Regions from separate parts of the Sinorhizobium numidicum genome, predicted to be linked through region 2. Evidence: riboswitches for the same ligand, from Rfam matches in the RefSeq annotation. Region 2 holds a riboswitch; the other holds the start of a gene.
What was found. A riboswitch is a leader RNA that binds a small molecule or an ion and turns the genes downstream of it on or off. The one in region 2 is predicted to bind cobalamin.

Region 1: it holds a riboswitch for cobalamin, as region 2 does, so the genes downstream of both, PYH37_RS22160 (DUF1636 family protein) here and bluB (5,6-dimethylbenzimidazole synthase) in region 2, are expected to answer to the same signal.

The regions. Positions count from the first base shown of each region.
Region 1 is NZ_CP120368.1:2,285,330-2,289,912, forward strand. Features, by position in the region: gene PYH37_RS22145 (FecCD family ABC transporter permease) at 1-117, opposite strand, end outside; gene PYH37_RS22150 (ABC transporter substrate-binding protein) at 398-1,345, opposite strand; gene PYH37_RS22155 (ABC transporter ATP-binding protein) at 1,342-2,187, opposite strand; gene PYH37_RS22160 (DUF1636 family protein) at 2,206-2,652, opposite strand; cobalamin riboswitch at 2,761-2,973, opposite strand; gene PYH37_RS22165 (SLC13 family permease) at 3,158-4,583, opposite strand, start outside.
Region 2 is NZ_CP120368.1:2,072,463-2,077,045, reverse strand. Features, by position in the region: gene PYH37_RS21135 (LacI family DNA-binding transcriptional regulator) at 1-166, opposite strand, end outside; gene PYH37_RS21130 (phytanoyl-CoA dioxygenase family protein) at 481-1,674, shown strand; gene PYH37_RS21125 (SDR family oxidoreductase) at 1,760-2,581, shown strand; cobalamin riboswitch at 2,642-2,853, shown strand; gene bluB (5,6-dimethylbenzimidazole synthase) at 2,898-3,626, shown strand; gene PYH37_RS21115 (DUF2865 domain-containing protein) at 3,684-4,583, opposite strand, start outside.

The sequences.
Region 1 (4,583 bases), 210 kb from region 2:
CGCGATGATCGACCACACCGTCGCGACCGGGATCGGCGCCGATCCGAGCGATACGCCGGCAGTCACGGTCAGGCACAGCAAAAGCAGCGCCGCGAGGAAGAAAAGCGCGGGTCTCACGTTGGTTTCATACTTTCCGCTTCAGACCTACAGCGCCGCGCGTCTTATCAGACGCGCAAAGGACGCTGTAGCGCCTTGAATTGCTGCATGTTTTTATCCTTAAATCGGCTACGATTTAAGGAAACATGCAGTAGAGCAAGCGCCGCACCAGTGATGTGACGACTTGTGATGAAAAATTAGAACTTTATGCCGCCTTCCTAATCTATTGTGTGAGAAGTGGCGTGATGGAAAGTCGGCATGTGGATGTTCGGCGGCGTTGTTCCGCTTGCCGCTGCCGCACTCACATCACTTCTGCATGAAAACTCTTCGCCAGCCGCTCGATGGCGTCGACGTTGCGCGGACCCGGCGTCGCCTCGACGTAGTCGAGTACGACGAAGCGATCGTTCTTCACCGCCTCGATGGTCTTGAAAGCCGGATTGTTCTTCATGAAGGCGATCTTCTGCTCGGCCGTCACTTCGCCGTAGTTGACGATGACGACGACCTCCGGATCGCGGTCGATCACCGGCTCCCAGGAAATCTCCGTCCAGCTCTTCTCGACGTCGTCCATGATATTGTTGCCGCCGGCCGCCTCGATCATCGCTGTTGGAATGCCGTAGCGACCCGAAGTGAACGGCTTTTCCTCACCCGAGTCGTAGACGAAGACCCGGGTCGGGCGCCGAGCGTCCTTGATCTTTCCGGTAATCTCGGCGAGTTGCCGGCGATAGCCCTCGACCAAGTCCTCCGCCCTCTCCTCCACGCCGAAGATGCGGCCGAGGTTCAGCAGATCGACGAACATGTCCTCCATCGTCGGCTTGCCCTTCGACATTATGTGGATGCAGCTCTCCGTAAGCTCATAGACCTTGATGCCGAAAGGCGACAGCGTCTCCGGCGTCACCTCCCCACCGACCTTCATGCCGTAGTTCCAGCCGGCAAAGAGGAAGTCGGCATCGGCGTTCAGGAGCACCTCCTTGGTCGGATATTTTTCCGCAAGCTCCGGCAGTTCCTTGACGCCCTCGCGCAGACGCTCGTCGAGCGTCTTCCAGCCGGAAACGCCGGTATAGCCGACCATGCGGTCCTCGAGCTTGAGCGCCAGCATCATTTCCGTGAGATTGACGTCGTTGGAAACCGCCCGCTGAGGTGCGGCGTCGAAGGTAACGTCGCGGTTGCAGCTCTTGACGGTGACGGGGTAGGCAAACGCCGGCGCGGCGCCAAGGAGAATGGCGCAGCCCGCGAGAAAAATTCTGTTCATCGGATGTCTCCTGTGGAGCGAAAGAGGGAAATTCGAGAGCTGGATGCCTCGGCGGGCGGAAGCGAGAAGGAAAAGCGGGAAGCATAGCCTTCGGCGGCCGCATGTGCCGTCGCGTGAACGCCGAAGGCGGTGGAAAGGGCCGATGGCCGCAGCACCTCTTCGGGGCTCCCGAATGCAGCGAGCCGACCTTCCGTGATGATCGCGACATCGGTCGCGAACTCGGCCGCGAGATTGATGTCGTGGAGCGTCGTGACAATGGTGAGCTTCAGCCTCTTCAGGAGCTCGATAATTTCGAGCTGATGGCGGATGTCGAGATGGTTGGTCGGTTCGTCCAGAACGATGATGCGCGGCTCCTGCGCCAACGCTCGGGCGATCAGCACCCGCTGCTTTTCGCCGCCCGAAAGAGTGGCGAATTGGCGCCTGGCGAGATGCGCGAGATCGAGATGATCGAGCGCGTGCGCCACCTGGTTCCGATCCCGTTCCGTCCAGCCGCGCATGCCCTCGCGCCGTGGGATGCGGCCCATCATCACCACATCGCGTACGCTGAAGGGAAAATCGCCGGGCATCTCCTGCAGGACGACGGCGATGGTCTTTGCCGCCTCGCGCGCCGTCATCGCCCAGAGATCGACGCCATCCACCTCGATCCGACCGGCAATCGGCTGCACCGCGCGATAGAGGCAGCGGAGCAAGGAGGTCTTGCCGGCGCCGTTCGGGCCGATAATCGCAAGCCGGCTGCCCGGCCCGATGGAAAAGCCGATATTGCGGACCAGCCGCAGGCCCGGACGCGGCCCCCATTCCAGTCCCTCGACGCTGAGTGCCGCGCCTTGCTCAACGCAGCTCATGAGACACCCTCCCCGCCGTCACTGGAACCATCCCACGCTCTCCTCGGAAACGAGGAGCGCCGCAGGAGTGCGGGCGAGCGTGTTGCCGGTGAGACCGGCGCAAAAAAACGGGTTAGCAGCCGCATCCCGCTCCAATGTAGAAGGATCTGCTGCATGCATTATGCCGCCGCCGCCTTCGGCGTGGGCGGCGGCAAAGCTGACGAGATCGTCGACATCCTCTTCCGGCGCGATGTCACCGAAGAGGTAGGTCGCCTTGGCGGTTGCCTGGAAGGCGATCGTGCAAGGCCGCGTGCAGCCGGCCATGCACACCGTGCCGGCGATGGAAAAATCCTCGCCGAGCGGCTGGCCGAGTGCCGAAACGCTGCGGTTCAACAGCGCCAGCAGTTCGGCGCCGAGCCGGCAAGGCCCGCCGGTGAAGCGGCAATCGGTCGATACGGTTATCTTGTGCTGTCGGAAATTCGCCATGTCTGTTCTCCGCCGGATTGGGCCGGAGAGAAAATGGCGAAGATGCAGTGAAGCGGTCGCCCGCTGTGCCTGAGCCAGTTCTTTTCCATCGGAACACCCCGTCCGTTGTGGTTGATCGGTTCGATGGCAGGTCTCCTGGCTCGCGGGTCGCTGCGCATCCACGTCTTCCCGGCTTTTCGCCAGTGACATGGTGTGAATGCGCTTTCCGCTCACAGTTGCGGGGGCAGCCACGGTTTCGGCCCCTTCTGGGTCGTCCTCACCGTGTTCCCTTTTCAGCCACTGCCGAGTCACGGCAGCAGCACCATCGCACTCTTGGTGGCACGAATCGCCGCACGAGGCAACGGGTGGAAGGGAGGCGGATGCGGATATCAACACGGTTGGCCCCGGCAACAATTTGCGATGCGTGATCGTTGTTATAAAATAACATTACGTGCGGCAAGAAAAATTTGGCTGGAAGCTCCCGTATTCGCGGTGGGGATGCCTCGCCGCGATACTGCCGCCCGACTCAGCGCACCAATGGCCATACCCACATCAGCATCGGCACGGCGACGAGCACGATCACGATCGAGAGCGGCAGGCCGAGACGTGGATAGTCGCTGAAGCGATAGCCGCCGGGGCCCATTACCAGCGTGTTGCACTGGTGGCCGATCGGGGTGAGGAAATCGGAGCCGGCGCCGATTGCCACCGCCATCAGGAAGGCGTCCGGGCTATAGTTGAGGGCCGTCGCGAAGCTTGCGGCGATCGGCGCCATGACGAGCACCGTGGCCGCATTGTTGAGGAAGGGTGTGACGGCCATGGCGGCAATGAGGATAAGGGCGAGTGCGCCGGCCGGCGGCAGGCCCGAGGCCACACCGCTGAGCCAGCCGGCGATGAGATCCGATCCACCGGTTGTGCGCAGCGTATCGCTGACCGGGATCAGCGCCGCCAGCATCACGAGGATCGGCCCATCGACAGCGCGGTAGACGTCGCGCAGTGGAATGACGCGGAAGACCACCATGGCGAGCGCGGCCGCAAAAAAGGCGACCGGCACCGGCACGACGCCGACGGCCGTCGCGCCCATGGCCGCCGCTAGAACGAGGATCGGCACGGTCGCATAGCGGATGGTGCCTAGCAGGATTTCCCGTTGGGCCAACGGCAGACAGCCGAAATCCTGGAGGAACGACGGCAATTCCCGGCGCGTTCCCTGCAGCACGACGATATCGCCGGCCCGCAGCCTTATGCTGCCGAGGCGCTGCTTCAGCCGCTCGCCCTGGCGGCTGACGGCAAGCAGGTTGACGTTGTGCCTGTTGAAGAGCGCGAGACGCTGCGCCGACATGCCGATGAGCGGCGAGCCGCTGGCGATCACCGCCTCGATCGCCTCGATCTCGACACGCGCCTTGTCGTTCGGCGTTGGCGAACGATCGCCGGAGATCTTCAGCTTCGCCTGGGAAACGATGCGGTCGAGCGCCGCCGGCCCACCTTCGAGCAGCAGGATATCGTCGGCTTCGATCGCTATGTCGGGCAGCGGCGCCAGATGCGTGCCGCGGCGGAATATGGCAATGACGACCGCGCCCCCGTCGCCGAGCTTGACCAGGCTGCCCAGCGGCTTGCCGATTGCCGGAGAACCGGCCGGGACCACCGCCTCGGAGGTGTAGTCGGTGATCTCGATCGCGTCATGCACTGCGGCCTGCTGGCTCTTGCGCTCCGGCACAAGCCGGTAGGCGAAAAGCAGAAACACCGCGCCGACCAGCGCCAGCGACGCGCCGACCGGCGTGAAGTCGAACATGGTGAAGCTCTCGCCGGTCAGATCCGCGCGCATCCGCGACACGACGACGTTCGGCGAGGTGCCGACCTGCGTCATCAGCCCGCCGATGAGCGCGCCGAAGGCCATAGGCATCAGAAACACCGAAGGCTGCACATTCGAGCGCCGGGCGAACTGAAAGGCAACCGGA
Region 2 (4,583 bases):
GCACCTCCGTGCCCGCCTGCTGTTTCTCGAGCTCGCGGATCGCCGCCTTGACGCGAGCCGCAGTCTGGTGGCGGACGCCCGGCCGCTCGTTCAGCACGCGATCGACCGTGGCCGTACTCAGCCCTGCCTGGAAGGCGATGTCCTTGACCAGAAACTGATGCGCCACGCCCGCCCCTTGATGGCTTTTTGATGGATTCCTGCTCTATATCAGGAATGGACGGCACGTATAGTCGGTACTTCGTTGTTTCTTAGATCACGATGATTTTAGGTCGGATCGACCTAAAATCATGAACGTGATCGATTCTAGTAAGTTAGCGACGGGATGCGGGCGGAAAACCGCGCACATTTTCCTCATCCCGCGCTACTGCATGTTTCCTTAAATCGGAGCCGATTTAAGGATAAAAACATGCAGCAATTCAAAGTGCTACAGCGACCTTTGTGCGTCTGAAAAGACGCACGGCGCTGTAGGGAGGAGATCCGATGAAGACCGACAATCATCCGAGGCAGCGCGTCGGGCGCGTCTGGCTGACCGAGGATTCCTGCGACATTGAAGCATTCCGCGCCGAAGTCGAGCGCCACACAAATCTCGCGGAGTATCCTCATGCGGTGGATTGTCAAAAGAACATCCTGATCTACGACAGCGCCGGCCTGATTGCCGATTGTGCCACTGGCGAGGGCAGGCGTGCGGTGCTGGCCGAGATCTGCGACCTCCTTGCGGAGGGGCCAGGTGTCGCCGTGTTCAAGCGCGCCTTCGCTGATCTCCGCGTGATCGATGAGGCGAGCCGCATCTTCGACGAGATCATCGAAGAGCAGCGCCGCACAGACAGCGGCGGCGGCGATCATTTTGCCAAGCCCGGCGCTAACGACCGCATCTGGAATTCGTTGGAGAAGCATTGTCTGCACTCGGCAGAGAACTTTGCGGCCTATTACGGCAATCCGATCATCGCGCTCGTCAGCGAGGCCTGGCTTGGACCCAACTACCAGATGACGGCTCAGGTCAACCGCGTCAATCCGGGCGGCGCAGCGCAATCGGCCCATCGCGATTACCACCTCGGCTTTCAGAGTTCGGCGATCATAGAGCGCTATCCCGCGCATGTGCACAAGCTCTCGCCGGTCCTCACTCTGCAGGGGGCGGTCGCCCATTGCGATATGCCGATCGAGAGCGGACCGACGTTGTTCCTGCCTTATAGCCAGACCTATGTGCCCGGCTATCTGGCGCTGAAGCGCGCGGAATTCCGCGACTATTTCGAGCAGCACCATGTGCAGCTGCCACTGGAGAAAGGCGACCTCGTGTTCTTCAATCCGGCGCTTTTCCACGCTGCCGGCACGAACCGCTCGACGGATATCAAGCGCGTGGCGAACCTGCTGCAGGTCTCGTCTGCCTTCGGGCGCGCAATGGAAACGGTCGACCGCGAGCGGATGAGCACCGTGCTCTATCCGGCATTGAAGGCGCTCGCGGCCCGTGGGACGCTTTCGACCGGCGAAATCGCCAACGCCATTGCAGCCTGTGCCGAGGGATATTCGTTCCCGACCAATCTCGATCGCGATCCGCCGATAGGGGGCCTGGCGCCAAAGACGCAAGCGCAACTGATGCATGAGGCGCTTGCGGCCGATTGGAGCAGCGAGGCCTTCGCACAGGCGCTTGCCGAGCAGGCGGTAAAGAAGAGAAGCTGACGGACACGGCCAGATAACGACGGGCCCCGGCGCAGTGGCTGCGGGAGCCGAACCGCTTGGATCAGTTACCAGGGGAGGATTTTTGATGAGCAAAGACTATGGCAGGCTGGATGGCAAGATCGCCATCGTCACCGGCGGCACGCAGGGGCTCGGCGCGACGATCGCGGCACTCTTCGCCGAACGCGGTGCCGCCGGCATCGTCATCTGCGGGCGCAATGCTGCAAAAGGTGAGACGAGAGCGGCTGAAATTGCCGAGGCGACCGGGACCAAGGTGGTCTATGTCCCGGCCGACCTCGAGCGGGTGGAGGACGCCCGCCAGGTGGTTTCGGCCTGCGACAAGGAGTTCGGCCGTGTCGACGCGCTCGTTAACGCTGCCGCAATCACCGATCGCGGGACGATCCTCGACACCACGCCGGAGCTCTTCGACCGCATGTTCGCGGTGAACGTGCGCGCCCCGTTCTTCCTGATGCAGGAAGCGGTGAAGGTGATGCGGCGTGAAAAGACGGAGGGCACCATCGTCAATATCGGCTCGATGTCGGCAAAGGCGGGTCAACCCTTTATCGCCGCCTATTGCGCATCGAAGGGTGCCTTGGAGACCTTGACCAAGAACACCGCCTACGCCTTGCTGCGCAACCGCATCCGGGTCAACGGCCTGAACATCGGCTGGATGGCGTCCGAGGGCGAGGACCGCATCCAGCGCGAGTATCACGGGGCCTCTGTGGACTGGCTCGAGAAGGCGTCGGCAAGCCAGCCATTCGGCAGGCTCGTCGATCCTGCAGAGGTCGCGCGCGCCTGTGCCTATCTCTCCTCGGCGGAATCCGGTCTTATGACCGGTTCGGTGATCTGCTTCGACCAGTCGATCTGGGGCGCCTATGATGCTTCGCCGCATCCGGCAACACCGCTGTGAGCCCTCGGCGGAGGAGTCCGCTCCGGCCTTCCGCTCGTCTTGCCATCCGACGACGAGTGTGACCATATGCGCCCGTCAGGTGCCCGCGAAGGCGGGAGAATCGGGAAGCCGGTGCAAATCCGGTACGTGCCCAACGCTGTGATGGGGACGGTCGCGCCAGAGTAGGTTCTGAGCTTTTTCACAACCTTGCCACTGAATCTTGAAGCGATTTGGGAAGGCGGCGCGATCGGGCGATCCAAAGTCAGAAGACCGGCCTGGCGAGATAGACCGGCCCCGCGCGGACGGCGGGAGGTTGTGCATTGTTGGGGATCGAACGATGCTGCCTGACCCGAAGGGCCGTCTTGCCGCGGCCGATGCTTTCCCGCCGGACGAGCGCGCCGCCGTCTACCGTGCCATCGAAACGCGCCGCGACGTGCGCGACGAATTTCTTCCCGAGCCGTTGCCCGATGCGCTGGTTGCCCGGCTGCTTGCCGCCGCCCATCATGCACCGTCGGTCGGCTTCATGCAGCCCTGGAATTTCGTCCTCGTCCGCGGCAACGAAACGCGGGAAAAGGTCTGGGAGGCATTCCGGCGCGCCAATGAAGAGGCGGCGGAGATGTTTTCAGGCGAGACGCAGGCGAAATATCGTTCGCTGAAGCTCGAAGGCATTCGCAAGGCACCGCTCAGCATTTGCGTCACTTGCGACCGCACGCGCGGCGGCGCGGTGGTGCTGGGGCGCACGCATAACCCGCAGATGGATGTCTATTCGACCGTCTGTGCTGTCCAGAACCTTTGGCTGGCAGCACGTGCCGAAGGCGTAGGCGTCGGCTGGGTCAGCATTTTCCATGAGGCCGAGATCAAAACGATCCTGGGCATACCGGCGCATATCGAGATCGTTGCGTGGCTCTGCCTCGGCTTTGTGGATCGGCTCTATCAACAGCCTGAACTTGCGGTGAAGGGCTGGCGCGAACGCCTGCCGCTGGAGGACTTGGTTTTCGAGGAAGGATGGGGTGTCCGCCAGGGCGGAGGGTCTATGCCCAAAGACGTTTGTAAGGCGAGCAAATAGCCAGTGGTCAACCCGTAAGGGCATTTTCGTCTGCAGGAGATTTAACGAGTGTCGAGGTCAATTCTCCTGCAGCGGTTGATAACCTGGTCCCGTCGGATGCTTGAGATCGATCGCGCTTTCCTCCTTGGGAAGGAAGATCGGACCAACCTGGCGGACGTTGCTTTTTGCCGGATCGTAGCGACGCTCTTCCACCGGCCTTGAGCTCGCCCGTCCGGTGGTGGGCTCTATTTTGCCATCAATGGTGATGACCGAGGGGGAGACGGCCGAAAGCTTGCTTGCGGCTGCGGTATTTCCGCTGCTGGTCTTGGCCGCGATCTTCGGAACTTGGCAACCGCAGGTGCCGGGGGCACCGACGCCACGCGCGCGATAGGCGAAAGCCGTCGAGAGTTCGGTATAAGGCTTCCCGGTCGAGGCGGACACCATCTGGTCGCTCTCCTCGGTGGCGAGCACGTGATAATAGAGCTCGGTCTCGGCACCGGGACACCGTGCCCGGCAAAGCTCGGCGTCGCGGGAGAAGTCGGCCGGAGTAGCGTTCGACGAAATCGGAAAAAAAGCGCCGTCGCAGGTGCGCACGCACATCGTTCTGAAGCTGCCGAGACCGCCTTCATCGATCGACGGAACATCGCGCATTCCGGAGCCGTCGAAGAGCAGCGGATAGTCTTCGCTGTCCGGAGGGAGATCCCGAAGAATGTTGCGGCGGACTTCGGTCCCTTCCTCGGCTGCGCCGGCAAACTGGTCCTGACTCGCGTCCCAATTCTCGCTAGGTCCCCCCGTGCAGTCATTGACTTCCATCGCCGCGAGAATGCGCCGGCGCATATCGTCATTGCCGCCCGAAAGCAGCCCCTGGCGCTGCGCTTTGAGCTCCCGGAGATTGTCCTCCATCCGAGCGATGGTGTCATCGAGCGCGGCACAAGCGCCGTCATTATCGCCGCCGATGACGATGACGCTGCCATTGCT